DNA from 2 places in the Methylophaga sp. UBA678 genome. Region 1 is predicted to be linked to the other one. Evidence: predicted binding sites of a transcription regulator. Region 1 holds the regulator's gene; the other holds the start of a gene.
The links. The regulator FNR, encoded in region 1, switches genes on or off when oxygen is low (the NO sensors DNR and NnrR bind a similar motif). The targets are predictions, from matches to a motif close to TTGATNTANATCAA.
Positions count from the first base shown of each region.

Region 1 (14,987 bases):
TTTAATTTGTCTGCATCAAGTTGCATTGACTCGACAGCCGCTTTAACGCGTGGGATGTACCCATGGTGATCAGCACCCCAGATATCAATAATGCGATCAAAACCACGTTGGTATTTGTTGAGGTGGTAAGCAATATCAGAAGCAAAATAGGTAGCTTGGCCATTGTCACGCACAACAACACGATCTTTTTCATCACCAAATGCCGTGGATTTAAACCACCATGCCCCTTTGTCCTGGTACAAGTGACCAGCAGCTTTGAGCACTTCAACCGCTTTGTCTACATCGCCTGACTCAACGAGGGAACGTTCGGAAAACCATTCGTCATACTCTGTACCAAACTCAGCTAAGTCATCACGAATGTCATTCAGGATGGCATTGAGACCTTTATCAAAAATAATCCGATAATTGGCTTCGCCTAATAAGCTTTTCGCTTTATTGGTCAATGCATCAATATGCATTTCTTTGTCGCCACCATCAGGCTCATCCGCAGGGATATCTTCAAAAACCTGACTGGCCGAAAGTAAAAACTGGTTACCGAACTCAGTTTTTAACTCACCTGCAATATTTCTTACATATTCGCCTTGGTAACCATTACTCGGGAAAGTAAACACTTCACCAGATTCATCCAAATAACGCAGCCAGACACTGGTAGCCAGTATATCCATTTGTCTGCCGGCATCATTCACATAATATTCGCGGTGAACGTCAAAACCGACCGCGGATAGCAGGCTACTCACAACAGAGCCATAAGCAGCACCACGACCATGCCCGACATGCAAAGGTCCAGTTGGATTCGCGGAAACGTACTCTACCTGTACCTTCTTACCCTGCCCAACTTGGCTTAAACCAAACTTTTCACCTTGCTCAAGTACATCTGTGATGACTTTCTGATTCGCTTCAGCAGAAAGGAAAAAATTGATAAATCCAGGGCCGGCAATCTCAATTTTGGAAACAAACTCTGTCGCGGGCAATGCTTCAACGATTTCGGTGGCAATTTGACGAGGATTCATTTTGGCTGGTTTGGCCAGCATCATCGCGATATTGGCGGCAAAATCACCATGAGATTTATCTTTAGTTCGCTCTATCTGTATCTCAGGTAGCTCAATGTCTAAAGCGTGTTTTTGAATAAACGTAGATAAAGCCTGACCGAGCAGGTTTTTCAGTTGATTTTTCAACGTTAATGAACCTTGAATGCAATTTGAATAGTGTCGCGCATTTTACCCGATCATCCACTCGGTTTACATCCTTGATTGTCTCAAGTTTGACTGCTGTATGACTGTTTAAAGAATATCGACCGGATCGATATCAATAGACCACCTTACCTTTCGCGCCAGTTTATGTCTTGAAATCACACTGATATGTTGATCTAACAATTGGTGTAAGGGTTTACGTTGTGCACTACTTAGTAATAATTGTGCTCTGAATCGTCCTCCCTTTTTTTCCATAATGGCAGGGACAGGACCTAAAATGAGGACATCCTCAGCGAGTTGTTGATGACACTGTGCGCTGAATGCTTCTAAAAAAGCGGTGGCTTCTTCTCTATCAGCAGACTCAGCTCGAATGACCGCCCAGTTTGACGCTGGAGGTAATGCCATTTCTATTCGTTCTTGTAATAGACTTTCTGCCGTTTTTTTGTATCCGTTGGTGATCAAGGTTTTCCAGAAATTATGTGCGGGCTGTTCAGTCTGAATAATAACTTCACCAGACTTTTCTCCTCTTCCAGCCCTTCCTGTGACTTGAGTAATCATTTGTGCCAGATTTTCTGTGGCTCTGAAGTCTGCACTATATAGGCCTTGATCCGTATCAAGCACCCCCACTAAAGTCACATCATGGAAGTCATGACCTTTTGCCAGCATTTGCGTGCCCACTAAAATTCGTGCTTCTCCCTGTTTGATATCAGCGACTAAGTCAGAAAAAGCATTCACTCTTTGTGTGGTATCCCGATCTACCCTAATCACTGGCGTTTTGGGAAAAAGTTGTTGTAAATGCTGCTCTATTTTTTCTGTACCAGCTCCATAACTTTTAAGAGAGCTGGATTCACATTCAGGACATTCATCAACTAAACGCTGAATATAGCCACAGTGATGACAAAACAGAATATGACGATGTTGATGAACCACCATTCTTGCATCACAGTGTTTACATTTTGCTTGCCAGCCACAGTCGTGACACATCAAAACGGGAGCATAACCACGCCGATTAATAAACAAAATGACTTGATTGCCCGCATCAAGATGTTTTTTTATTGCCTTAAGTAGGATGTCACTAAAACCGTGATCAGGATTAGCCTGACTACAATCAACTAAACGTACTTTGGGTAATTGAGCACTTCCTGCACGTTGTGTTAATTCCAGAAGTTCAAAGCGTTGTTTTTTTACTTGATACAAACTTTCCAGAGAAGGCGTCGCACTTCCCATGACGATAGGAATATCGTACTTCTGAGCTCTAATCAACGCGACATTTCTGGCGTGATAGCGCAAACCATCTTGTTGCTTGTAAGAACTGTCATGTTCTTCGTCAATAATGATAAGGCCAGGTTGGCTTAAAGGAGTAAAAACGGCAGAGCGTGTACCAATAATGACATGAGCTAATCCTGCTTTTGCTAATAGCCAGGCTTGTTTTCTCTCTTTATCAGACACGGATGAGTTTAAGATGACAATGGTTGTATTCAATCTTTTCTTGAATCGATCAACAAATTGACTCGTCAGACCAATTTCTGGGATAAGTATTAATACTTGCTGATTGTCCTTTAACACCCTTTCAGTGAGTTCAATATAGACTTCCGTCTTACCACTTCCTGTTATTCCTTCTAGCAAAAACGGTTGAAATTGGTCCTTTTTTTTCCAAACGTTTTCTACAATGTTTTGTTGTTGATCATTAAGTTCTAAATCAAAATGAAGTTCATTCTGTGCTATCGGTAACTTTGCTTTCTGTTGTTGCGATATAAAACCTGCTGTTTCAAGCGATTTTAGAGAAGTATTAATATTTCCAAGGTAATGCTTTAGCTGGGATTGACTGATGCCGTCAGGATAATCATTAAGTAAATCTAAGCACTGCTGTTGTTTCGACCCTATTTTTTTCTCTACGGTTTTGTTAGTTCTGCTCCACCAATTTTCTGTCTCGATTTCTGCAGGTTTGCCTGTTCTTAAGAGTTTAGGTAAAGCCGTTTGGAAACATTCTCCTAAAGGATGATGATAATAACGGCTTACCCATAACAATGTTTGCATTAACTCTTTTGGAATGAGGGGCTCATTGTCTAATTTTTCTTCAATGGGTTTTAACTTGGCAATTTCTGTTTGTTCAGTGACTTCGCTAATTTTCATAACGATGCCAGTACATAGTCGGTTCGCAAAGTTTATTTTTACTCGTGCTCCTATCTTCCATTCTGTGATGGGTAAGTCAGAGGTGTAATCAAACAATTGTCTGAGAGGACACGGTACGCTAATGTGAAGTATGCAAGTCATTAATTAAACATAAAGAAAGAAAGATATTTTTAGTGATGTTAATGATTTATGCCTGTGGATTGTTGGATAGTTCTTATTACAACATATAAATCAATATTTTATCTGTGTTAGGACATGTTAATAACTACAAAGCTGCGCAGTCTAAATCTTGTGGATAAAAAGACGAGTTATCCACAGGAAAAGTTATCCACAGCTTGTGATCGATCTTATAGGGAGCTTATACAGCAGTTATCATGGATAAAATTTAGTCTTAATTGGGCAATAAAAAGGTCTTCGGAGAGTCAATGAAAATAGCAATGATTGTGGCAATGGATGAGCAAGGTGTGATTGGTAAAGATAATGATTTACCTTGGAAAATATCAGCGGATTTACAGTTTTTTAAACGAACAACAATGGGCAAACCCATCATTATGGGTAGAAATACACATGAATCTATCGGTAGACCTTTGCCAGGCAGGCGAAATATTGTCGTGACGACCCAACAGGGCTACATCGCACAAGGCTGTGAAGTCGTCCACTCTGTGGAGCAAGCTCTTGAAGAGTGTAAGGATGTGGATGAAGTGATGATAATGGGAGGTGCATCGTTATATAAACAATGCTTCCCACTATGCGACAAACTCTATATTACTCAAGTCCATACCACGATTGATGGTGGAGATACCCGGTTTCCAGAATGGGATCGTTCCGACTGGACTTTACTGAGTTCAGAAGACCATCAAGCCGATGAAAAAAATCAATATGACTATAGTTTCAGACTTTTTAAACGGATTCAGAACGCATAATTTGTAAAGCGTGCTGTAAGTGTTCAGCCGCTTCATAACCGAGATCGGTCAGATAACCACCATCATGTTGACTGATAAGTCCTTTTTTATATAGGTTCTCAGTGGCATCAATCATTTCCTGTCTGGCGTTATGATGGACTTTAATACCCGCCTGAGTGCTATCCAGAGGGAACTGAAGTAAGACTTCGATTTCTTCTATTAGGTATTTGTTGATTGTCATTGTCTGAGCCCTTTGTTGTATTTATGGATTTAACATAGCATAAAGGGTGATACTGATTTAGCTATTTGTGAAATACATCCGAATATTTTCTGTTGTATATAAATATGATGAACTTATTTAATATTTAGCCGCTAAACAATAATAACGTTAATAAGGGAGAAAATAACGATGGCTGCTCCAATCATTACAGATAATCCGCTATATCAATTGCTTCGAGACGGTAAGGTACAGGAGTTTAATCAGAGAGTCGCTGCTGGTGAGCAAGTCGATTTAAGAGGCTGTGATTTTAGACACTTGACACTGGTCGGACTACTTGCGAAAGGCTTAGATTTTTCAAATAGTTATTTTCGCCAGGCTGACTTAAGGGGTATCGATTTTACTGAGTGTGTCAGCATGGAAGGCGCCAGTATTCATGGTGCAAAGATTTCTGGTGTGTATTTTCCTAAACAGATAGAAGCAGAAGAAGTGTTGCTGTCTTTACAACATGGCACGCGGATGCGATACAAGAACTAAAGTTGCTGCTGTTTTTTAGGTAAAAAACGGGCACTGAATAACCCCATTTCAAATAATAACCAAATAGGCACAGCGAGTAAGGTTTGAGAAATGACATCTGGCGGCGTGAGTAACATACCTACCACAAAAGCCCCTACGATGATGTAAGGCCTCTTTTGCTTTAATGACTCCACTGTGGTTGCTTGTGTCCATATGAGCAACACAGTGGCAATAGGGACTTCAAATGCCAAGCCAAAAGCAAAGAACAGTTTTAAAACAAAATCCAGATAACTGCTGATATCTGTCATCACCGCCACCCCTTCAGGCGCGGCTTGAGTCAAAAAGGCAAATATCAGTGGGAAGACGGCGTAATAGGCAAAAACAATACCTAAGAAAAATAGAATCGTGCTGGCAAATAATAATGGGAACACCAGCTTTTTCTCATGTGCATATAAACCCGGCGCGACAAAAGCCCATAATTGGTATAACAATACTGGTACAGCCAGCAGTATGGCCGTGCTCAACGTGAGTTTAAACGGCGTTAAGAATGGTGAGGCGACTTCTGTCGCTATCATGGTACTGGTTTCTGGTAGCTGCTCGAGTAAAGGTTCAGACAAAAAGTGATAAAGGTTATTGGAAAAAGGCAGTAAACATAAAGCAATAACTAAAACGACTAGCACGCCCTTTAGTAAACGATCTCTTAGCTCAACCAGATGGGATATCAAAGGTTGTTGATCGTGATTATCCATCTTTTTTATCGGTCTCTTCTTTTTGAGCGGTTTTTTTATTCTCTTGCAGACTTTCGTCAATATGAATCGTTTGATTCATATCAGACATGGTTTGATTAGTTTTATTAAGCGCATCTTTTAACTCCTGCGCTCGAAGCTCTCTGGAAATATCTGTTTTTATGGCATGTAATGAGGCTTGAGCCCTGCCTATCCAAAGGCCAGTCACTCTGACCAGTTTTGGCAGTCTTTCAGGACCGACGACAATCAATGCCACCAGAGCAATGACTAAGATTTCCCAGAATCCGATATCAAACATGGCGAATGTGCCGATTTAGACTAGTGAGAAGTTTTATCTTTATTATCACTTTTCTGTGAAATGTCATCATGTGCATCATGATGTTGGATAGCGTCATTTTTTTCTTTATCGATATCATCTTTGCCATCTTGCACAGAATCTTTGAAGCTCTTGATTGCACTACCTAAATCACCACCAAGCGAACGCAGTTTTTTTGTGCCAAATAATAAAATAACAATCGCTAAAACGATAAGTAATTGCCAAATGCTAATACCACCTAACATGGGGTTATCTCCTAATTGAATCCAGGCATTTTACTACCGCCAAGGATATGAATGTGCAGGTGATCGACTTCCTGGCCACCACCAGGTCCGGTGTTAATAATCGTACGGAACCCATTTTTAAGGCCTTGTGATTCAGCTATTTTGGGTAAGCTGAGCATCATATGGGCAAGGAGCGAAGCGTGCTCTTGATTTGCGTGATCCAGTCTGGCGATATGTTGTTTCGGAATCACTAACACATGTACAGATGCCTTTGGATCGATGTCAGTAAAGGCATAGATTAGTTCATCTTCATAAATGCGGTTTGAAGGTATTTCGCCTATGACGATTTTACAGAATATACAATCGTTCATGATTTGCTCCGGTTAGCCTTTTCTTCCAGACCAGACAAGCCAAAGCGTCTGGCAAGTTCATCAAGAACAGCTTGAGAATCGATATCATTATGCGCCAGTAAGACAAGGCTATGAAACCATAAATCAGCAGTTTCATAGATAATTTCGTCTTTCACACCACCTTTGCCTGCGATGACTGTCTCAACGGCTTCTTCACCCAGCTTTTTCAGAATTTTATCTGTGCCTGCAGCATAGAGGCTGGCAACGTATGAGCTATCAGCATCAGCTGTTTTGCGTTCGGTAAGTACTTGACTAAGTTGTTTAATTATATCGCTCATGAATAAATGTCTTTGGGGTCTTTTAAAACTGGCTCAATTGCTTGCCATTTATCTGACTGTAATTCATTAAAGAAGCAGTGATGCCGTCCAGTGTGGCAGGCAATGCCCCCTTTTTGAATCACTTCCAACAAAATAGCATCGTTATCACAGTCCATTCGTATTGATTTAACGATCTGTTGGTGCCCTGATTGTTCACCTTTATGCCATAACTTTTGTCGTGAACGTGACCAATAAATGGCATGTCCTTGTTCAACTGTCAGCGCTAATGCGTCTCTATTCATCCAGGCTAAAGTAAGTACTTGCTTGCTTTCAAACTCTTGCGTAATGACAGGAACTAAACCATCACTATTCCACTTCACTTGATCCAGCCAAGTTGTCATTTACAACCTCACCTCAATACCCTGTGCAGCCATTTGTTGTTTGGCTTCTTCAACAGTGTGTTCACCAAAGTGGAAGATACTTGCAGCCAGAACGGCATCCGCATGACCCAATTTAATGCCATCCGTTAAGTCTTGAAGTTTGCCAACACCACCTGAAGCAATCACTGGTACGTTAACAGCATCACTGACTGCTCGAGTAAGCGCTAAGTCAAAACCTGACTTTGTGCCATCTTTATCCATGCTGGTCAATAAAATCTCACCCGCACCATACTCGACCATTTTTTTAGCCCACTCTACGGCATCAATACCTGTAGGTTTTCGTCCACCATGGGTAAAAATTTCCCATTTATCAGTTTCGTTTTCAGCAGAGACTTTTTTTGCATCAATAGCAACGACAATACATTGTGAGCCAAACTTTTCTGCCGCCTCACGAACAAACTCTGGATTGTTAACAGCTGCTGAGTTGATGCCAACTTTATCGGCTCCGGCATTCAGCATGCGACGAATATCTTCTACCGTTCTGATTCCACCGCCGACGGTTAATGGAATAAAGACCTGACTGGCTACCGCTTCAACCACATGAACCATAGTGTCACGTTCAGCATGAGTAGCTGTAATATCAAGGAAGGTAATTTCATCAGCACCTTGTTGATCATAGCGTTTAGCGACTTCAATCGGATCGCCAGCATCCCTTATATCAACAAACTGGACACCTTTAACAACACGCCCACCATCAACATCAAGGCAAGGAATAATGCGTTTTGCAAGAGACATGGTTATATTTAAAACTCCAGAGGCGGATTTAATTTATCAGCCATCTCCTGACCTTTTTTCAAATCAATACTGCCTTCATATATAGAACGGCCGAGGATGGCACCCATCACACCTTCATCTTCACAGGCACATAACGATTCAATATCTTCATATGAACTGACACCGCCTGAAGCAATCACTGGGATTTGAATGGCTCGAGCTAAGTCACGCGTTGATTCGAGGTTGAAACCTTGCATCATGCCATCCCGGCTGATGTCAGTATAAATAATGGCTTCAACGCCATCTTGTTCGAATTGTTGAGCGATGTCGATAACGTCATGATTAGACAATTTTGACCAGCCATCAATGGCTACTTTACCGTCTTTTGCATCCAGGCCGACAATGATATGCCCTGGAAACTCAGCACAGACATCACCCACAAAATGCGGTGCATTAATCGCTTTTGTTCCAAGAATGACATAGCGAACACCAGCATGAAGATAGGTTTCAATGGTTTCCTCGTCACGAATACCACCTCCAACTTGGACATCCAAGTCAGGAAATGTTTTGCAAACTTCGTGGATGACGTCAGCGTTGACCGGATTACCTGCAAAAGCACCGTCAAGATCGACCATATGAAGTCTTTTCGCCCCTGCTTCTACCCATTTCCGAGCAACTGCAACAGGATCCTCTGAAAATACCGTGTTATCTTCCATTCGCCCCTGACGCAAGCGCACGCAGTGACCTTGTTTGAGATCAATGGCAGGGATTAACAACATATTCTTACTCCGTTTGTTGATGTCTGTTAGGACTGACCGTCCCAGTTTACAAAATTTTCTAATAACTGCAGTCCAGCACGTTGGCTTTTTTCTGGATGGAATTGCGCAGCGAAAATATTATCTTTGTACAATGCTGCAGCAAAATCATCTGGATAAGCTGAAGTACCTGCAATGACTGCTTTATCTGTGGGTTCAGCATAAAAACTGTGAACGAAATAAAAACGACTATTTTGCTCTATGTTTTTCCATAAAGGATGTGAACAGGTTTGATGAACTTGGTTCCAGCCCATATGCGGCACTTTTAATTTTTCGCCGTTAATTAAAGCATCAGGTCGAAATAATTTAACGCTACCTGAAAAAAGGTTCAGCGTGTCCACACCACTATTTTCTTCACTATGCGACAGCAATGCTTGCATACCCAAGCAGATACCTAGAAAAGGCTTTTCTTGTGTTGCTTGCAAAATAACATCTTCTAATTCCAGCTGTTTGAGTTCCGCCATACAATCACGAATTGCGCCGACACCCGGAAATAAAACATGACTGGCAGAAAGAATGGTTTTTGGGTCAGATGTGACAACAACAGAGGCATTATTAGAAACTGCTTCCAGTGCTTTTGATACTGAGCGTAAATTACCCATGCCGTAGTCAATCACTGCTATGTGATGCATGTTAAACCTGTTTATTTACTTAGTTTTATTGGCTAATAATTCTTAATAAAGGATTATAAAGCACCTTTGGTTGAAGGCAATTGCTCCAGTGCGCGCTGATCCAGTGAAACAGCCATTCGTAATGCACGACCAAATGCCTTAAATATGGTTTCAGCAATATGATGAGCATTGCGGCCTTTTAAATTATCGATGTGCAGAGTCATACCAGCATGATTCACTAAGCCCTGGAAAAACTCATAGAACAGGTCGACATCGAATTCGCCAATCTTGTCGCGGGTAAATGTGACATCAAATTCGAGACCAGGACGACCAGAGAGATCGAGTACCACTCGAGACAGAGCCTCATCTAAGGGGACATAGGCATGTCCGTAGCGAACAACCCCTTTTTTATCACCCAAGGCTTTCTTCAGCGCTTGACCTATCGTAATGCCGACATCTTCAACAGTGTGATGTGCGTCAATATGTAAGTCACCATTGGCTTTGACCGATAAATCAAACAAACCATGACGAGCAATTTGATCCATCATGTGATCTAAAAATGGGACACCGGTTTCGGCATTGAATTGACCGCTTCCATCCAGATTGATTGATACTTCGATCTGTGTTTCTAGCGTGTTTCGCGCAACTGACGCGCTACGAGTGGTCATTTGAGTTCCTGAAATTAATAATAAAAAGAGATAATAACTGTTTCGAACAAGGGTTTGAAGCGTTATTATAGTCGATGTTCACAACACAGGATTAACAATGACTCAGTTAGGCAACGTTACCCCCTTATTTCAGGACCTCGCCAAAGTTGAACATGAGCATAATCTTGCGTGTCAGGAATGCTCACTTTATCGATTATGTTTGCCTCTTGGTTTACATAATAATGACCTGATTCAATTAGATAAAATCATTAAACGTAGTCAGAGTTACTCACGTGGTCAGCCTTTATTCAGCACTCAAACACCGTTCAATTCTATTTATGTTGTCCGCTCAGGCTCATTTAAAACGACGGTGTCTGCTGTCGATGGTCGGGAACAAGTCACCGGGTTTTATTTTCCAGGTGAGTTTGTTGGCCTTGATGCCATTTATGAACAAGCCTACCGTTCGAATGCTAAGGCTTTAGAAAGTAGCAGTGTTTGTGAATTACCTTTTGATATGTTGCAAGAGCTAGGCGCAAATATGCCTCAACTGCAAGTGCAGATGATGTCGCGTTTAAGTAAGGAGTTATCAGGTGATAAAAGCCTGATGTTTTTGCTTGGCAAAAAAACCGCTGAAGAAAAACTAGCGACATTTTTATTATCCATTTCCCGTCGTTTCCAAGATCGGGGTTTTTCTGCGCGTGAATTTCAACTGAGTATGTCTCGTGGTGATATCGCTAATCATCTGGGCTTAGCTGTAGAAACAGTCAGCCGCCTTTTCTCTCGCTTTCAAGATGAAGGCTTGATCGACATTCATAATAAGTCGATTTCCATCCGTGATGTTGAAAAATTGAAAGCATTGTGTGGTTAATATTGGGAAAAATTGGTAAGCGCTCGCTTTATTGATCCAGGTCAATGCATTAAGTCCACACCTCCGTAAAATTCAAACCATGTCTTACAGAACATAGTTTGTCCCAGGAGGAAAAAATGAAAACAACAACATTAGCTGCAGCACTACTTACTACATTAGGTCTTTCTACTGTTGCTGCACCAGCAATGGCCTATGAAGCAGGCGACTGGTTAGTCCGTGGTCGTATCATTAACGTCAACCCTAATGATGATAGTGGAACCTTATATGTAGGTGGCGCAGATTCAGGTCAAAAAGGTGTGAGTGTTAATTCTGACACTGTTCCTGAATTAGATATCACTTATATGATGACTAAAAACTGGGGTGTTGAGCTAATTCTTGGTTATTCTCAACATACAGTGAAATCTGAAGGTTATTGGGCGGCTCAGGGTCTAGGTGATGTTATTGATACTAAAGTGTTACCCCCTACATTAACGTTGCAATATCATTTTATGCCTGATTCAAACATTCGTCCTTATATCGGTGCCGGTGTCAACTACACATACTTTTTTGACGAAGAAGTGGACGGCCCTGTTCTGGATGTTCCAGGTGCGAAAGTCAAATTGGATAGTTCATGGGGTCTAGCGGCACAAGCCGGTGTAGACGTGGCTTTAAATGACGATTGGTTTGTTAACTTTGATGTGAAATACATCGATATTGATACTGAAGCTCATTTCTCTGGTACACCTGTCGGTAAAGCAAAAATTGAAGCAGATATTGACCCATTCGTTTGGGGTATTGGTATCGGACGCCGCTTCTAAGAAATTTATGTCCTCGTAGTGCTTGGCCCTCCTCGGAGGGCCTTTTTTTTATCTCATTATTGGCCTGACTAAACTTTTTAGATTGATACGTAGTACGAGTAAAAAAGTGAAGTAAGTGACTGCAGCACCAACGATCAGACCGAATAAATGTCCGGCTCGTTGCCATGCATCCCATATTACCCATTCATTGTGTTGTGGATTAAGTAGGAGTAAAAAAACGAACAAACCGCTATTAGCAATGAGTAACTTTAATGAGAATTTACCCCAGCCTGAATTGGGGGTATAAACGGATCTTTTCCTCAGTCCGTGATATAGCAAACCCGCGTTTAGCATGGCAGACAGTGCTGTTGCTAATGCCAAACCAACATGATCAAGATAGATCATCAGTACGACGTTCAATGCCATATTACTAATCATCGCAATAATGCCAATCTTCACGGGAGTTTTTGTATCCTGCCTCGCGTAATAACCTGGCGCTAATACTTTAATAAATATGAATGGCAACAGTCCCAAACCATAAGCCATTAAACTCAATGAAGCTTTATGTGAATCCATCACCGTAAATTCGCCATATTGAAACAAGGTCATTAGTAGTGGTTCTGCCAAGTAAATAAGCCCTATCGCTGCTGGTGTACCAATTAGAAATACCCAGCGTAAGGCCCAGTCGATAGTGTCTGAGAATTCTTCTGTCGACTTGGCCGCATGTTTTCTGGATAAGCTTGGCAAAATGACGGTAGACAAAGCGATGCCAAAAACGCCTAACGGAAACTCAACAAGACGATCTGAGTAATACAGCCAGGAAATACTGCCCGTCACTAAAAACGAGGCAAGTAAGGTATCTAATAGAAGATTTATTTGTGCTACTGATACCCCAAACATCGCGGGTATCATTAATCTGGTAATTTTTCTGACACCCTCACTTTTCCATCCCCATTTTGGCCAGGGTAATAATCCAAGTTTTATCAGAAAAGGTAATTGAAAAATAAACTGTACAAGGCCGCCTATGAAGACCCCCCAGGCCAAGCCCGTCACTGGCTCACTTAAATTAGGCGATAACCATATTGCGGTACTAATCAATGAAATATTTAAAAAAACCGGTGTAAATGCGGGGATGGCGAATTTGCCAAAGCTGTTCAGAATGGATCCTGCAAGTGCAGTTAAAGAGATAAAGAAGATATAAGGGAATGTGATCGTCAGTAAATCTGCAGCTAAATCTGCCTTTACTGGATCTTCAATAAAACCGGGTGCAAACACCATGATGATGACCGGTGCGGCAATCATCCCTATTGCTGTAATCATCGTTAATATTACAGCCAATGTTCCGCTTGTCTGGGCAATTAAGTCTTTTAAAGGTTTATCTCCATGTTCTTTGAACTCGGCAAGAACAGGTATAAAAGCCTGTGAAAAAGCCCCTTCTGCAAATAAGCGTCTTAAAAAGTTTGGTATTTTGAAGGCGACAAAAAATACGTCTGCTCCCAGGCCCGCGCCAAACATTCTGGCTATGACAATATCCCTAATAAACCCCAATATCCGGGATAAAAAAGTCATCACACTGACAACTGCGGTAGACTTGAAGAGTTTCTCGCTCATTTTTTACTCACAACAGGGTTTCATCCGGCTATTCAAGGTTAGATGTTATATGTTTAAGCCAATTAAAAGTGTCAATTCTAAGGCTTTTCTGCTGTTATATCTTGCTATTACCCTGATTATTTTAGTTTTGTGGGTGAGTCGAATGGAGATTTCGCAACCAGATAGGCGAGATATTCCTGATGAGCTACGTCCGTTTCTTATTTCACCTCCTAAAACACTACCTCAGTTTGTTCTTAATAGTCAGTCAAATCAGATTCTGACGAATGTCAGCTTCGATGGTCGCTGGAGCTTTATTTACTTTACACACTCACATTGTCAGCCAGAATGTGATGTTGTCATTGATGTGATGCAAAACCTTAAACGTTTATTTGCTGGGCCTACAGTCCAGTTCTTACTCATTAATTTCGATAATCAGGGCGAAAGTTCTGCATTACCTAAAAGCTCACTACAACTTTATAGTGGTTCTGCTGATGTTATTCATTCTGTTATTAGAAGTTTTGATTTTTTATACCTGGAACCGGAAAGTTATCAGAATAGTAATAAAGTCGAGCAGCAACACTATATTTATCTAGTCGATCCACAAGGTCGTGTCTATGCTGTATTTAAACCTCCATTTACATCACTTGCTATACAGCATGTTTTCTTCAGATTGCGCGATTTTTATGCACGTAGTGAATAATTTGTATCAGCAAGCGCATCAGAAAAAGTCTTCGCTAATTGTTCTAACGTCGCGGTCCTTCTGAAGCTTGGTCGCCAGACCAGGCCGATCTCTCTTAAAGCCTGATCGTTATCTGCAGATAGGGGCACTAAACAAATCTCAGAATGAATAACCATATCTGAATTAACGGCCATGTCTGGAATAAGTGTAATACCCAACCCACTGGCGACCATTTCAATCAGTGTATAAAGACTTGTCGCTTGTACACTCTTTCTTTGTGCGGATGCAGGCAATTGGCATGCACTTAGTGCGTGCTCCCTCAAGCAATGCCCTTCTGCCAATAAAAGCAATTCGTTTGTAGGTAAATCGCTCGCTTTTAATTCTTCTTTCTCAGCTAAGGGGTGGTTCTTAGGCAGCGCTATCCAGAAGGATTCTTTGGCAAACTCTCTATGTGTGAGACCACGTGTGTTGTATGGAAATGCTAATACCGCCACGTCAATATTACCGCTTTCTAACTGATCTAAAAGTCGCTCCGATTGGTCTTCTATTAATACGATTTCAAGCTCTGGTAACTGCTTTCTAACCGTAGGTAATACTTTTGGTAATAAAAAAGGACTTATCGTCGGAATAATCCCTATTTGTATTCGACCGGATAGTGGATTTTTTTCTGATAACGCCAGATCAACAAGGTCTTCACTCAATGACAATATTTGTTGTGCTCTGCTGGCAATTTCTTCTCCAATCGGCGTTGGTAAGACTTTCCTATTCGTCCTTTCTAATAAAGACACTTCAAGTAGTTGCTCTAAATCTTGTATTCCGGCACTTAATGTTGATTGGGTAACAAAACATTTCTCAGCGGCATGGCCAAAATGCTTTTCTTCTACTACTGCGGTAAGGTATTGAAGTTGTCTCAGTGTGGGGAGTCGCATAATCGGC
Region 1 covers NZ_DBNG01000009.1:251,959-266,945, reverse strand. Annotated here, with positions in the region: gene argS (arginine--tRNA ligase) at 1-1,175, opposite strand, end outside; gene B3014_RS05905 (primosomal protein N') at 1,281-3,464, opposite strand; gene folA (type 3 dihydrofolate reductase) at 3,749-4,246, shown strand; gene B3014_RS05895 (TIGR02647 family protein) at 4,224-4,466, opposite strand; gene B3014_RS05890 (pentapeptide repeat-containing protein) at 4,635-4,979, shown strand; gene tatC (twin-arginine translocase subunit TatC) at 4,976-5,707, opposite strand; gene tatB (Sec-independent protein translocase protein TatB) at 5,700-6,002, opposite strand; gene tatA (twin-arginine translocase TatA/TatE family subunit) at 6,023-6,265, opposite strand; gene B3014_RS05870 (histidine triad nucleotide-binding protein) at 6,277-6,615, opposite strand; gene B3014_RS05865 (phosphoribosyl-ATP diphosphatase) at 6,612-6,932, opposite strand; gene hisI (phosphoribosyl-AMP cyclohydrolase) at 6,929-7,312, opposite strand; gene hisF (imidazole glycerol phosphate synthase subunit HisF) at 7,313-8,086, opposite strand; gene hisA (1-(5-phosphoribosyl)-5-[(5-phosphoribosylamino)methylideneamino]imidazole-4-carboxamide isomerase) at 8,095-8,844, opposite strand; gene hisH (imidazole glycerol phosphate synthase subunit HisH) at 8,871-9,512, opposite strand; gene hisB (imidazoleglycerol-phosphate dehydratase HisB) at 9,566-10,159, opposite strand; gene fnr (fumarate/nitrate reduction transcriptional regulator Fnr) at 10,257-11,006, shown strand; gene B3014_RS05830 (OmpW/AlkL family protein) at 11,123-11,803, shown strand; gene murJ (murein biosynthesis integral membrane protein MurJ) at 11,852-13,393, opposite strand; gene B3014_RS05820 (SCO family protein) at 13,536-14,072, shown strand; gene B3014_RS05815 (hydrogen peroxide-inducible genes activator) at 14,054-14,980, opposite strand.

Region 2 (14,987 bases), 150 kb from region 1:
CATCGCACACATACCGATAACGGCATAAAAGGTCATGGAAGAGGCATATTCCGGTAAGGCTAAATTACCGATATAACCCAGGATCGCACCAGCACATGCACCCACGACCATGGTGGGGCCGACCATACCTGCGGGGATACCAAAACCCACACAAGCAGAGGACAGGACAAGTTTCAGCACCAGGATAATGACCAGGCTGCCAATCGCGATTTCATTAGCGGAGATACTGCCAATAATGCCGTAGCCCATGCCCATCACTTCAGGCACGGCCATGCCAAACACACCCATTAAAATACCGGCATAGGTTGGACGTAACCAAGCAGGATGTTTACTAAAGGTGCCGGAAAACAATTGTAGGCTTTTTAAAGATAAGGTGGCTAAAAAACCAATAATGATGCCGAGAAAAATAATATAGGGCAGCTCCCATAAGGACTGCATTTCGGAGGCAAGGTTAACAAAAACCGTATCGTCACCAAACGTTAATCGACAGACCACTGCACCGGTTACCGCTGCCAGAATGACCGGAATAAAACTGGCAATGTGGTATTCCATCATGATGACTTCCATCGCGAAGATCACACCAGCGATGGGCGTATTAAAGGATGCAGCTATGGCGGCGGCAGAGCCAGAAGCAACCAGAATACGTACACTGTTGTTTGGGAGCTCTAATCCGCTTGCAAGCAAACTGCCGCTGGCAGCGCCCAGATGCACACCTGGTCCTTCACGACCGACAGAATGGCCGGTAATGATAGCGATACTGGTACCAATAAATTGCCGGACGGCATTTTGCCACGGAAGCCGGCCTTCATAGGAGGAGAGCCGTTCGATAACATGCAAAATACCAGTGTTACGTTGCTCTGCATCCAGTCCGCGAAATAACAGCCCAATCAGTAGACTGCCGATAATGGGAAGTGCCAGTAACCAGTACCAGGGTAATGAGTCGTAACTTTCCACTTCGCCAGAGGGGAACAGGGCCATTTGACCAAAATCAATGGTCAGGCGCAGCAGAATAATGGCGAGACTCGACAGTAATCCGGTAATGACAGCAAGCACATACAGCTTGACGCCCAATCGACCAAAGATGAAGTACTGTCGGAGTTTTTCCAGCATGTGCCCTATATAACTTTGGAAAATCGCTGCCTTGCTTGTTGACTGTATTTATCAAACACCATGCAGATATTACGAATTAACAAGCGGCCGGCGGGTAAGACTTCTATAGAGTCCCATTTATACTGCAACAGGCCGTCTTGGGCAAATTGTTCTAGGTCTTCAATGGCGTCAGCAAAATACTCGTTGAAGTTGAGGTTGTAAGCTTTTTCGATAGCGGGAATATCCAGAGCAAAATCACAGATAAGACGAGTGATGATGTCGCGACGACATTTATCATCGTCATCCAGCTCAACACCACGTAAGACCGGCAACTTGCCCGCCTTAATCGCTTCATCATATTCCGGCAGCGTTTTCACATTTTGTACATAGGCATCACCAACTTTGCCAATGGAGGTCACACCAAAACCAATCAGATCACACTCAGCACGAGTCGAGTAACCCTGAAAGTTGCGATACAGCTGTTTGTTTTGTTGAGCTAGGGTCAGCTCATCGTCTGGTTTGGCAAAGTGATCCATGCCTATATATACATAACCTGCGGCGGTCAGTTTATCGATGGTACGATGCAGAATCTGTAATTTCACCTGTGGTAGTGGAATGTCAGCTGTAGCAATTTGCCGTTGTGTTTTAAATAGATCAGGCATGTGAGCGTAGTTGAACACGGACAAACGATCAGGACTGGCAGCAATCACTTTATCTAACGTTTCGCTGAAGCTTTCTACGGTTTGATGGGGCAGACCGTAGATCAGATCCAGGCTGATACTGCGAAAGCCTTCACGGCGGGCGGCATCTAAAATCGAGAATGTTTGTTCTTCGGTTTGAATACGGTTAACGGCTTTCTGCACCTTAGGGTTGAAGTCCTGCAAACCCAGGCTGATGCGGTTAAAGCCAAGCTCTCTTAATAGTTTTATGGTGGCGTCATCAGCTTCGCGGGGATCGATTTCAATCGAAAACTCACCCTTGTCATCATCCGCTAAGGTGAAGTGCTGACGTGTGTGCGCCATCAGTTCACGCATTTGCTGATGGGTTAAAAATGTAGGCGTGCCACCGCCCCAGTGCAGTTGTTCTACTACTCTATTTGAGTCAAACAGTTCAGCCTGCATACGGATTTCTTCATACAGGTTTTCTAAGTAAGGCTGAGCATGCTGGCGGTTTTTAGTAATGATTTTATTGCAGGCGCAATAGAAACAAACGGTATCGCAGAAAGGCACATGGAAATACAAAGACAGAGGCCCTCCACGCTGATTAGATAAAGCAATATGTTGAGCGTATGTGTCGGCCGTAAAACCATGATGAAATTCGACAGCTGTCGGGTAGGAGGTATAACGCGGGCCAGCTTTGTCGTAACGGCGGATTAATCCTTCATTAAATTCAATCGCATCAGTCATGGTTTTATTCCTAAATAATGTGCGCAAAGTATAACCAGCGAGGATTTAAGCTGTTTTATTATCCGAACAGATCTTGACCTGGATCAAAGCTAGCACTGGCTGCTGACGGATTGCTTGAGAAAAAGAATCGCTTTGCCTATATAAATCATCCATTTTGGTGGTTTGGAAAAGCGGTTATCTACGGTATTATTAGCCTCTTTTTTAGCATCTCCGGCAATCATCTATGAAAGTATTAGTCATCGGTAGCGGTGGGCGCGAACATGCTCTCGCCTGGAAACTGAATCAATCTCCAAAGTGTTCTCAGGTTTTTGTGGCACCGGGTAATCCCGGCACCGCCAGTGAAAGCAATATCAGCAATGTGGATATCAAAGTCGAAGATATCGCCGGGCTGGTGAAATTTGCTCAGGACAACGCGATTGATTTAACCGTGGTGGGGCCGGAAGTGCCGTTAACCATGGGTGTGGTTGATGCCTTTGAAGCTGCCGGTTTACGTTGTTTTGGTCCATCAAAAGCGGCGGCAGAATTAGAAGCCTCAAAAAGCTTCACTAAAGATTTCCTCGCTCGTCATCAAATTCCAACCGCGGCTTATCAAGTATTTACGCAGGTGGATGAAGCCAAAGCTTATATTCAAGAGCAGGGCGCCCCCATTGTTGTTAAAGCCGATGGTCTGGCTGCGGGCAAAGGCGTGATTGTGGCGATGACCGAAGCCGAAGCTATTTCAGCGGTTGAAGATATGCTGTCTGGCAATGCCTTTGGTGATGCCGGTAGCCGTGTGGTCATTGAAGAGTTTATGACAGGTGAAGAAGCCAGTTTCATCGTGATGGTGGATGGCGAACATATTTTGCCATTGGCGACATCACAAGATCACAAAGCTCGCGACAATGGCGATAAAGGCCCTAATACTGGCGGTATGGGCGCTTATTCTCCTGCACCTGTGGTCACCGATGAGGTGTTTACACGCATTATGACCGAAGTGATTGAGCCAACTGTGAAAGGCATGGCGGCTGATGGTCGTCCTTACACTGGCTTTTTGTATGCGGGTCTTATGATTGATGAAGCAGGCGCGCCACGCGTAGTTGAATATAACTGCCGTTTTGGTGACCCAGAAACTCAGCCGATTTTGATGCGTTTACAGTCGGACCTAGTCACATTATGTGAAGCGGCATTAGACAAGCGTTTAAACGAAGTCGAAGCTGAGTGGGATTCGCGTGCGGCCATTGGGGTAGTGATGGCGGCCGGAGGCTATCCAGATAGTTACCGTAAAGGTGATGTGATTACGGGTATTGCAGACGCCGAACAAAATGGCAGTAAAGTCTTCCATGCAGGTACAGCGAGTCAGGGTGATAATGTCGTCACGGCTGGCGGTCGCGTGTTATGTGTCACGGCACTGGGCAATACTGTGGCTGAAGCGCAAAAATCAGCGTATGACGCATTGAGTCATATTAAGTGGGATGATGCGTATTTCCGGACTGATATCGCTTATCGCGCTGTGGCACGTGAGCAGGGCTAAACTCACGGTTTGAGAATGTAAAAAGGGGTTACTGGTTAACCCCTTTTTATTGAGCGAAATTTGGTTTTCACTTAATACGGCTGAATAGAGGTGAGAAGATGGCAGATACGTTGCGGTTACGAGAAGCAGTAAAAACACTGAATGCAGGTGGCGTTATTGGCTACCCGACAGAGGCTGTGTTTGGTGTGGGATGTGATCCCTGGGATGAAGAAGCCTTATTACGTTTATTAGAACTGAAACAGCGCCCCTGGCATAAAGGTCTTATTCTGATTGCTTCTGATTTTAATCAGTTACAAGATTTTATTCAGCCCGTTGAAGCTTCAGTGTTAGCTGAGTTGAATAAAACCTGGCCCGGTCCGGTTACCTGGTTACTGCCCGTTCGTGAAGAAGTCTCGATGTTACTGACAGGTTTGCATGACACCATTGCCGTGCGGGTAACCGCACATCCACAAACGCGCGCTTTATGTGAGGCTTTTGGTGGTGCGATTGTGTCGACCAGTGCCAATATAAACGGATTACGACCAGCGATGAATGTGCATCAGGTGCGTTGGCAGTTACCTGAATTGGATTATGTTTTACCTGGCAGCTTGGGCGGCGCGAGTAAACCCAGCCAAATCAGAGACGCACGAACAGGAGAAATTTTACGATGAGTACACCCGATATTAATGCCGTTCGTGAGTATCTACTTCGCCTACAAGAAAGTATATGCAATGAACTTGAATTAATTGATGGTGAAGCCTCGTTTGAAATTGATGACTGGAAACGTGAAACGGGCGGTGGTGGTCGCACACGAGTTTTAAGCAATGGTGCGGTGTTTGAGCAGGGTGGTGTCAATTTTTCTGAAGTGAGTGGTGATAATTTACCGGCTTCAGCTACGGCCAGCCGTCCAGAGTTAGCGGGTCGAAGCTTTCGAGCAATGGGTGTGTCGCTGGTGATTCATCCTCATAATCCTTATGTGCCCACATCACATGCTAATGTCCGCTTTTTTATCGCAGAAAAAGAAGGCGAAGCCCCTATCTGGTGGTTTGGTGGTGGCTATGATTTAACACCTTATTACGGCAATGAAGAGGATGTGATTCACTGGCATACCACGGCTAAAGCTGCATGTGATCCATTTGGTGATGATGTTTATGCACGCTTTAAATCATGGTGTGATGAGTATTTTTACCTGAAACATCGTGATGAGTGTCGTGGCGTCGGTGGTTTGTTTTTTGATGATTTGAATGAGTGGGGCTTTGAGCGTTGCTTTGCATTTATGCAGTCAGTCGGAGACAGTTATATCAAAGCTTACGCACCGATTGTGCAAAAACGAAAAGATGCCGAATTTGGTGAGCGCGAGCGCGATTTTCAACTCTATCGTCGTGGTCGTTATGTTGAGTTTAATCTGGTGTATGACCGCGGTACATTGTTTGGATTGCAGTCGGGGGGTCGTACTGAATCGATTCTGATGTCACTGCCACCATTGGTGAAATGGCGTTATCACTGGATTCCGGAAGCCGGATCAGCAGAAGCCCGTTTATACACGGACTTTCTGCCACCACGCGACTGGATTTAAGACTCGCCGGATAAGGCGGCGAGCTGATCCGCCTGGTATTCGTTGATCAGTGGTTCAATGACTTGTTCCAGTTCACCTTCCATGATTTCAACCAGTTTGTATAAGGTTAAGTTGATGCGGTGATCAGTGACACGTCCTTGAGGATAATTATAAGTACGAATCCGTTCACTTCGGTCACCTGAACCCACCAGTGACTTCCGCGTTTGAGCTTCTTCGGCAGCTTGTTTTTCTACCTGCGCAGCCATGATGCGTGCTTGTAACACTGACATCGCTTTGGCACGGTTTTTATGCTGTGAACGCTCTTCCTGACATTCGACGACGATACCGGTTGGAATGTGCGTGATACGTACCGCAGAATCCGTGGTGTTAACGTGCTGACCACCGGCACCCTGAGATCGGTAGGTATCGACTTTTAAATCCGCTGGATTGATATCAACTTCATCAATCTCATCTGCTTCTGGGAGAATAGCAACAGTACAAGCCGAGGTGTGAATACGGCCTTGTGATTCGGTTTCCGGAACCCGTTGTACACGGTGAGCACCTGATTCGAACTTCAGGCGAGAATACGCACCTTCACCGACGACGCGACAAATGACTTCTTTATAGCCGCCATGCTCGCCTTCTTGTGCATTAATGACTTCAACTTTCCAGCGACGAGACTCAGCATATTTAGTGTACATACGGAATAAATCACCAGAGAAAATGGCTGCTTCATCACCACCCGTTCCAGCACGAATTTCCAGATAGATATTGCGTTGATCATTCGGATCTTTAGGCAGTAATAATTTTTGCAGGGTGAGTTCGAGTTCTTCGAGCTTCTCTTCTGCCGTATTAATTTCGTCTTTTGCCATTTCGCGCATTTCAGCATCATCTTCATCCAGCATCAGCTTGGCATCTTCCAATGCGTCGATTGTGCGGCGATAAGCATTAAAGTTGCTGACAACAGGCTCTAATTGCGCGTATTCCTGTGACAGTGACCGGAACTTATTTTGATCGGCCATGGTGTCAGGATCAGCGAGCAGACCACTAATTTCTTCATGACGATCAACGAGGGATTCTAGTTTATGTTTGATCGAATCTTTCACTTGGGATCCTTGATATTAAACAGACGTCGCGCTGCATTGAGTAACTGTCCTTCTTCATCAAATCCGGAATGACGGAGTTGGCGACTCGGTTCATGCAGTAAGCGGTTGGTCAGTGTACGAGCGAGTTCAGTCATGGCCTGTTCAGCAGGCATGCCTTGCTCAAGTTGTTTTATTGCTCTTTCTAGTGAATGCTTACTTATCTCTTCAGCATTATCACGTATGGCTCTAATTACAGGGACGGCATCTTGTGTTCTTAGCCATGCCTGAAAATGATCCACTTGTGTGTCGATAATTTCTTCCGCCTGTAAGGCTGCATCACGACGAGATTGTAAATTCTCTTCAATGATTTCTTTTAAATCATCCACACAGTAAAGGTAGATATCATCTAATAATCCCACTTCCGCTTCAATATCCCGTGGTACGGCAATATCGACCATGAAGATGGGTTTACGTTTACGGACTTTTAAGGCTCTTTCTACTGCCCCTTTGCCCAGAATTGGTAGCTGGCTGGCCGTGGAGCTGACGACAATATCGGCTTCTGCTAAGTGAGCAGGTAGTTCACTGAGGCTGATGGCATAACCATCGACTTGTGTGGCGAGATTGTGCGCGCGTTCAATCGTACGGTTTGCGATGATGATGCGCTTGATACCGTTATCATAAAGATGACGTGCGACTAGTTCGATGGTTTCGCCGGCGCCGATTAGTAAAGCGGTAGAGTCAGCCAGTTCACTGAAAATTTGTTTGGCCAGACTGACTGCCGCAAAGGCGACCGAGACCGGGCTATTACCGATAGCCGTATCGGTACGGACTTGTTTAGCGACAGCAAATGCGTGTTGGAATAAGCGACCTAATGATTTCCCCAGGGTGTTGGCATTGAGTGATTGGCTGTAAGCGTCTTTTAACTGACCGAGTATTTGTGGTTCGCCCAGCACCATGGAGTCTAATCCACAGGCGACTCGCATCAGGTGTCTGATCGCATCGGCTTGTTGGTAATGATAAAGGTATGGGGTGATGGCCCCCTCTTCCTGCTGATGATAGTCATGCAACCAAGCGAGGATCTGGTTGTCAGACTCTCCATCGATACAACAATAGATTTCAGTACGATTGCAGGTCGACAGAATAACGACTTCAAGTATGGAATCATCTTCATGTAATTTGGATAAAGCTGCTGGAAGCATGCTCGCATCAAACGCAAAAAGCTCACGGATATGAACCGGAGCAGTATTGTGGTTGATGCCATAGGTGACAAGATGCATATTAAGAAAAAGTCGTTATTAAATGCTGTTAAACTTTACAGCCATTATTACAATCGTCTGTTATTTAGTGAAAACAATTCGCCATTCTATCAAAATCAAACGTTCAGGTCGTTTTAATATGGATTCAACGAAATCATTCATGATGAATGTAGGGCAACGTACTAAATATTTTGCTCTGATCGGACTTACCTCTCTTATGACTGCCTGTGCTGCAACCCCCGCACAGCAAACTCAAGCCACAGTTGATGAGACGCAAAAAGTTGTTAAGGCTGCTCCCGAAGTAAAAGAGGAGAAAAAGCCGGAAGTGACTATGCCAATGTCACCTGAACTGATGTACTACATCCTTACTGCGGAAGTGGCGGGACAGCGTGGTGAAGTGGGTGCGGCGGTTGAGCTTTATGAACGTGCTGCGGATATGGTCAAGTCACCAAAACTGGCGAGCAGAAGTGCACAAGTCGCCACCTTATCCAGAAACGAAGAAAGAATTAGTCATGCATTAGATCGCTGGTTGGAAGTCGATCCTAACAATGCTGATGTTTACATGATGCGCGCGCCATTTCTGATGATGCAGAAAGATTATGACGGTGCAGTTCAGGCCATCAATAAAGCATTGTCACTCGCGCCGGAAAATCAAAAAGTGTATCTAGTCAGAGCGACAGAGAACCTGGCGGAAGTAGCGCCACCGGAAGAAGCGCTTGCCTCGCTGCAGAAGTTAGACCTTTATCAACAAGGCCATCCAGATGCGCATTACGCCTATGCACGTTTAGTTTTCTTCTATCAGCAGTATCCGATTACATTGGCTGAAATTGATCCTTTGTTAAAAGCTGACCCTGATAATGAAAGTTATCTTGTACTGAAAGCTGACACATTACAGCGTTTAGGACAAACCAAAGACGGTATCAAACTGCTGGCCAAACCTGCAGCAAAAGAGGATGCCAGTGATGAACTACGTTTTACCTATGGCAAATTATTAGGTGATGACGGTCAACTGGATAAAGCACGCACTATCTTTGAATCGATTCAGGCAGATAATCCTGAAAACCGTGATGTGTTGTTTGCGCTTGGATTGCTCGCGCTGGAAGAGAAAGATGGCGAAAAAGCAAAGTCATATTTCAGTGATTTACTGCAACTCGGCGATCCGACGAATCAAGCCGCTTATTTCATGGGCATTGCAGAAGAATTAAATGCCAATGTGGATGCTGCGCTGGTCTGGTTTGCCTCTGTACCTGTGCAAAGTAGTCGTTTTGATTTGGCGCAGACACATTACATCAACCTGTTATTAGGGCGTGATGATATTGAAAAAGCACGTGAGCATCTGGCCCAGTTGAGAAAACAGTTACCGAATAAAGAACTGCAATACTATTTATTTGAAGCCAGCTTGCTGCGCGATCAAGATATGAAGCAGGAGGCTTTTGACTTATTAACAAAAGCCATCAAACACTACCCGAAAAATGAAGACGCTTTATACAGTCGGGCCATGATTGCTGAGTCGCTGGATAAGTTAGATGTGTTGGAAGCTGATCTAAAACAAATTCTGGCCAACGATCCCAACAATTCTCAAGCATTAAACGCGTTGGGTTATACCTTAACCGATCGTACGGATCGTCATCAGGAAGCATTAAAGTTGATTCAACGTGCTTTAGAACTGAAGCCTGGTGATCCTTTTTACCTCGATAGTCTGGGCTGGGTCTATTACCGACTAGGCGACTTAGCGAAAGCAGAAAAATATCTGCGAGAAGCCACTGAAGCTAATCCTGACCCTGAGTTTATTGCGCATCTAGGTGAAGTGCTGTGGCAACGTGGTAAAAAAAGAGAAGCTAAAGACATCTGGGATAAAGGTTTATTGCAGGATCCTGATAATAAACTTCTGATTGAAACGATGCGCAGGTTTGGCCAATGAGATTAGTTTGGTTAGCCGGACTGAGTCTATTACTCACTGCCTGCGCGCCATTATGGCAACCTAAAACGACAGAGTCGCCAGAGCAACGATGGCAAATGCAGCAGACAGAAATAGCTTCACTGAAAGACTGGCGTTTTAGAGGCCGTACTGCCATCACTCAGGGGCGTGAAGGCTGGAATGCAGGCATTAGCTGGCAACAACAAGGTGAAGATTTCGATATCAAACTCACCGGTCCTTTCTCTCAAGGTGGGGCGGAGTTAGTTGGGGATGACGAACAAGTCACATTGACGCTGGATGATGGTGAGCAATATTCAGCACAAACGCCCGAGCAGTTATTAGCCAAAACCTTAGGCTGGCTGTTACCTGTCAGTGCATTACGGGACTGGGTGAGAGGTGTGCCATATCAAAAGGTGGCGGTTGATGAGTATGAGCTGGATGAAAACGGACGCTTAAAAACCTTACAGCAAGCCGGTTGGCAGATTGAATATCTGCGTTATGTACCTTTTGATGGTATGGTTGTGCCGGCCAAAATTTTTATCAAACACCCGGATTTGAATATTAGATTAATCATTGCTGATTGGAGTCGACCTGAGTGAAAGCATGGCCAGCGCCGGCAAAATTAAACTTATTTTTGCACATCACCGGACGAAGAGAGGATGGTTACCATAACCTCCAGACCGCTTTTCAGTTTCTGGACTATGGCGATAGTTTGTTTTTTGATATCAACCGTTCTGGGCAAGTAAATCTCAAAACAACTTTTGATGAAGTAGCAGACGAAGATAATCTGATTGTCAAAGCTGCAAAGTTACTCAAGCCTTTTACAGATAGTGAGCAGGGTGTGGATATTTCCATCACCAAACGATTGCCAATGGGTGGTGGATTGGGTGGCGGAAGTTCTAATGCGGCAACCACCTTAGTCGCTCTCAATCAACTTTGGCAGTGTGGTTTATCACAGCAAAAATTAGCGCAAATTGGACTCAATTTAGGGGCCGATGTCCCTATTTTTATCGCGGGACATGCTGCCTGGGCTGAAGGTGTCGGTGAAGACTTAACGCCAATATCCCTGGTAGAACCTTGGTTTGCGGTGATTTTTCCAGATTGTCATGTGTCTACGGCAGAAATATTTTCATCAGTGGAATTGACACGGGACTGCGAACCTATCACAATACCGCGCTTCCTTTCTGGGGAAGGCAGAAACGTCTGCGAAGCGGTAGTCGTCAAACACTATCCAGCAGTTGCAAATGCACTAGAATGGTTGGCACAATACGCGCCTCCAAGAATGACTGGTACAGGAGCATGTGTTTTCGCTGATTTTCAAAGTCAGCAACAAGCACAAGACGTGATAGATAAACTGCCTTCACACTGGCAGGGTTTTGTGGCAAAAGGCTGTAATCAGTCGCCACTCACTGCAAGAACACTGGCAGAAAAATAAGCCAGATGTGACAGCAAGATGATAGAATGAGTTTTGTCAGTTGGGGTATCGCCAAGCGGTAAGGCACTGGGTTTTGATCCCAGCATTCCCAGGTTCGAATCCTGGTACCCCAGCCACTCTTTTGTTTTTTTGATAGAAAACTCGGCGCCTCTACCGTGACACAAAACCGACTTCTCCAGTTACAACAACGAACAGCCGACAGCCGCATGATGGTATTTACTGGTAATGCCAATCGTAAGCTGGCTCAAAGCATCGCCAATTTCCTTAATATTTCCCTTGGTAAAGCCACTGTGGAAAAATTCAGTGATGGCGAAATCATGGTTGAAATCCTTGATAACGTACGTGGTAAAGACGTCTTTATCGTTCAACCTACCTGTATGCCAACCAATGACCATTTGATGGAACTGATGGTGATGACCGACGCTATTCGTCGTGCATCAGCAAAGCGTATTACCTTGGTTGTGCCTTATTTTGGTTATTCTCGACAAGATCGCCGTCCTCGCTCAGCCCGTGTTGCTATCACGGCAAAAGTCGTGGCGAATATGCTGACTGGCGTAGGAGCTGACCGAGTCTTAACTGTCGATTTACACGCCGACCAAATTCAGGGCTTTTTTGATTGTCCTGTTGATAATGTCTACGCTTCACCTGTCTTACTGGGTGATATCTGGAAACACAAATACCAGGACTTAGTCGTGGTTTCACCTGATGTGGGTGGTGTGGTTAGAGCGCGTGCCTTAGCAAAACATCTTGGTGTTGAGTTAGCTATTATCGACAAACGTCGTCCGCGTGCTAATGAAGCCAAAGTCATGAATATTATTGGTGATGTCGATGGACGTGTCTGCGTGTTAATTGATGACATGGTGGATACGGCTGGAACATTATGCGCGGCCTCTGCAGCATTGAAAGAACATGGCGCTACTCGCGTGGTTGCCTATTCCACACATCCTGTTTTATCAGGCCCTGCTATAAAAAATATCAGCAATTCGGTACTCGATGAACTGGTCGTGACCGATACCATTCCGTTGCAACCACATGCACAGGAATGTGAAAAAATTCGCGTGTTAAGCATCGCTGAGATGCTGGCAGAAGCGATGTACAGAATTAGTAACGAGGAGTCTGTTAGCTCCTTGTATATGGATTAGTCAGCTTCGGCTGACTTCTACGTGCCGAACCTGGTCGCGGGGGAGGCTTACGCCGCTTGAATAGCGGCATTTTTGATGGGCAAAAGTCCATTGTTTTTGGAGAAAAAAATGGAAAACTTATTTGAAGTACAAGCTGAAGCGCGTACTGATGAGGGGAAAGGTGCGAGCCGCCGCCTTCGTCATGCGGGTAAAGTACCAGCTGTTGTTTATGGCGCTGAAAAAGAGCCAGTTTCGATCGCTTTAGATCATAACCAATTCATTCGTCATTTAGCTGAAGAAGCATTTTATGCACACATTCTGACGCTGAACATTGGTAAGAAAAAAGAGCAAGTTGTATTAAAAGACCTGCAACGTCACCCTGCCAATGACAACAAAATCATTCACGCTGACTTCCTGCGTGTTGATGCGAAACATGAAATGACAATGACTGTACCTCTTCACTTCATTGGTGAAGAAAAAGCAGCAGGCGTAAAAGCCGGTGGTGTTGTTTCACACGTGATGACTGAGGTTGAAATTGCTTGTTTACCAGCTGATCTGCCTGAGTACATCGAAGTGGATATCAGCAAGCTGGAATTAGATGAAGCGATTCACTTATCAGAAATCGCCCTGCCTAAAGGTGTGAGCTTAACTGCACTGTCACACGGTCAGGAAGAGCACCTTGAAGAAGGTGAACGTTCTGCTTATGACCAAGCAGTCGTTAACATTCATATGCCTCGCGTACATACAGTGGATGATGAAGCTGAAGACGCAGAAGGTGATGAAGAAGCAACTGAAGAGTAATCTTTAGATGGGGAGCTGGATCATCGCCGGTTTAGGTAATCCCGGCTCCCAGTATGAAGGAACCCGACATAATGTCGGGTTCTGGCTATTGGACCAGCTTGCTCGTGATCTCGGTGTGAACTTTACTGTTCAAAACCGATATCACGGGGAGCTGGTTCAATGCTCTCTGGATGGTCATAAAGTGTATTTGCTAAAACCGCTGACATTTATGAATAGAAGCGGTCAGTCTGTCGCGCCATTAGCCAATTTTTTCAAAATTCCATTAGAGAATGTTCTCGTCATACACGATGAATTAGATTTGGCGCCCGGCACCGTTAAATTAAAACGTGATGGTGGCCATGGCGGACACAACGGGCTCAGAGATATTATTGCTCAGACGGGTGGCAAGCAATTCCTGCGCTGTCGTTTGGGGATAGGGCATCCTGGACATAGCAAACTGGTTTCTGATTATGTACTCAGCAAACCTTCTCCGACCGATCGTCAACAGATCGAGCAAGCCATCGATAATGTTTTACGTATTTTGCCAGAGGTGTTATCCGGAAATATGGATAAGGCTATGAACTGGCTACATTCACAATAGGATTTCTCATGGGATTTAAGTGCGGTATCGTCGGTTTACCTAATGTTGGCAAATCAACCTTGTTTAATGCATTGACTGAAGCCGGTATCGATGCGCAGAACTATCCTTTTTGTACCATTGAACCGAATGTTGGCATCGTCCCAGTCCCTGACCCTCGAATGGATAAGCTGGCTGCGATTGTCAGTCCTGAACGGGTTTTGCCAACCACCATGGAATTCGTTGATATTGCTGGCTTAGTTGCTGGTGCTTCAAAAGGTGAAGGTTTAGGTAATAAATTCCTCGCCAATATCCGTGAAACGGATGCGATTGCCCACGTGGTACGTTGTTTTGAAGATGACAATATCGTCCATGTATCTGGCAAAGTCTCACCACTGGATGATATCGAAGTAATTAACACGGAATTAGCCTTGGCTGATTTAGAAAGTGTTGAGAAAGCCATCACTAAAACCACACGTGACGCAAAAAGTGGCGATAAAACGGCGAAAGCAAGATTAGAGTTACTCACACAAATGCGTGAGGAGTTAGATGGTGGTAAACCTGTCCGGGCTATGGGCTTGGATAAAGATCAACTAGCCTTGATTCGTGACTTACACCTGCTGACGATCAAACCGACCATGTATATCGCTAACGTCTCTGAAGATGGGTTTGAAAATAATCCGGCATTGGATGCGGTGAAACAATTGGCAGAACAAGAAAGCGCCAATGTAGTGGTTATCTGTGCGGCGATTGAGTCAGAAATTGCTGGACTGGAAGACGATGAAAAAGTCGAGTTCTTAAGTGAAATCGGACAAGACGAGCCTGGCCTGAATCGTGTCATCCGTGCCGGATATGAATTGCTTGGTTTGCATACATATTTTACTGCGGGTGTAAAAGAAGTTCGTGCCTGGACAGTGAAAGTTGGCGCGACAGCACCAGAAGGCGCTGGCGTTATTCATACTGACTTCCAGAAAGGTTTTATCCGTGCTGAAGTTATTAGTTATGATGACTTTGTGCAATTCAACGGAGAGCAAGGCGCTAAAGATGCAGGTAAATGGCGTCTGGAAGGGAAAGAGTATGTCATCAAAGACGGTGATGTCATGCATTTCCGCTTCAACGTTTAGCGTTCTGAGCTATGATGTCGTGAATTGTTGTTCACTTTTTAAAGGCAAGCCATGAAGACGGCATCACTCTCGTTTCTTTTATCAATGCTGACTGTTGGCTATATGCCCATGGTCATTGCCGATGATAAGTTAAATCAATGCTTGCTCACCCA
Region 2 covers NZ_DBNG01000009.1:105,026-120,012, reverse strand. Annotated here, with positions in the region: gene B3014_RS05165 (chloride channel protein) at 1-1,110, opposite strand, end outside; gene hemN (oxygen-independent coproporphyrinogen III oxidase) at 1,116-2,495, opposite strand; gene purD (phosphoribosylamine--glycine ligase) at 2,719-4,005, shown strand; gene B3014_RS05150 (Sua5/YciO/YrdC/YwlC family protein) at 4,104-4,655, shown strand; gene hemF (oxygen-dependent coproporphyrinogen oxidase) at 4,652-5,560, shown strand; gene prfA (peptide chain release factor 1) at 5,557-6,645, opposite strand; gene hemA (glutamyl-tRNA reductase) at 6,642-7,901, opposite strand; gene B3014_RS05130 (tetratricopeptide repeat protein) at 8,020-9,801, shown strand; gene lolB (lipoprotein insertase outer membrane protein LolB) at 9,798-10,397, shown strand; gene ispE (4-(cytidine 5'-diphospho)-2-C-methyl-D-erythritol kinase) at 10,394-11,233, shown strand; tRNA gene B3014_RS05115 (tRNA-Gln) at 11,275-11,349, shown strand; gene B3014_RS05110 (ribose-phosphate diphosphokinase) at 11,440-12,375, shown strand; gene B3014_RS05105 (50S ribosomal protein L25/general stress protein Ctc) at 12,484-13,155, shown strand; gene pth (aminoacyl-tRNA hydrolase) at 13,163-13,735, shown strand; gene ychF (redox-regulated ATPase YchF) at 13,744-14,835, shown strand; gene B3014_RS05090 (phospholipase A) at 14,887-14,987, shown strand, end outside.
Region 2: the regulator FNR is predicted to act here: its motif matches at 2,569-2,582, upstream of hemN (oxygen-independent coproporphyrinogen III oxidase).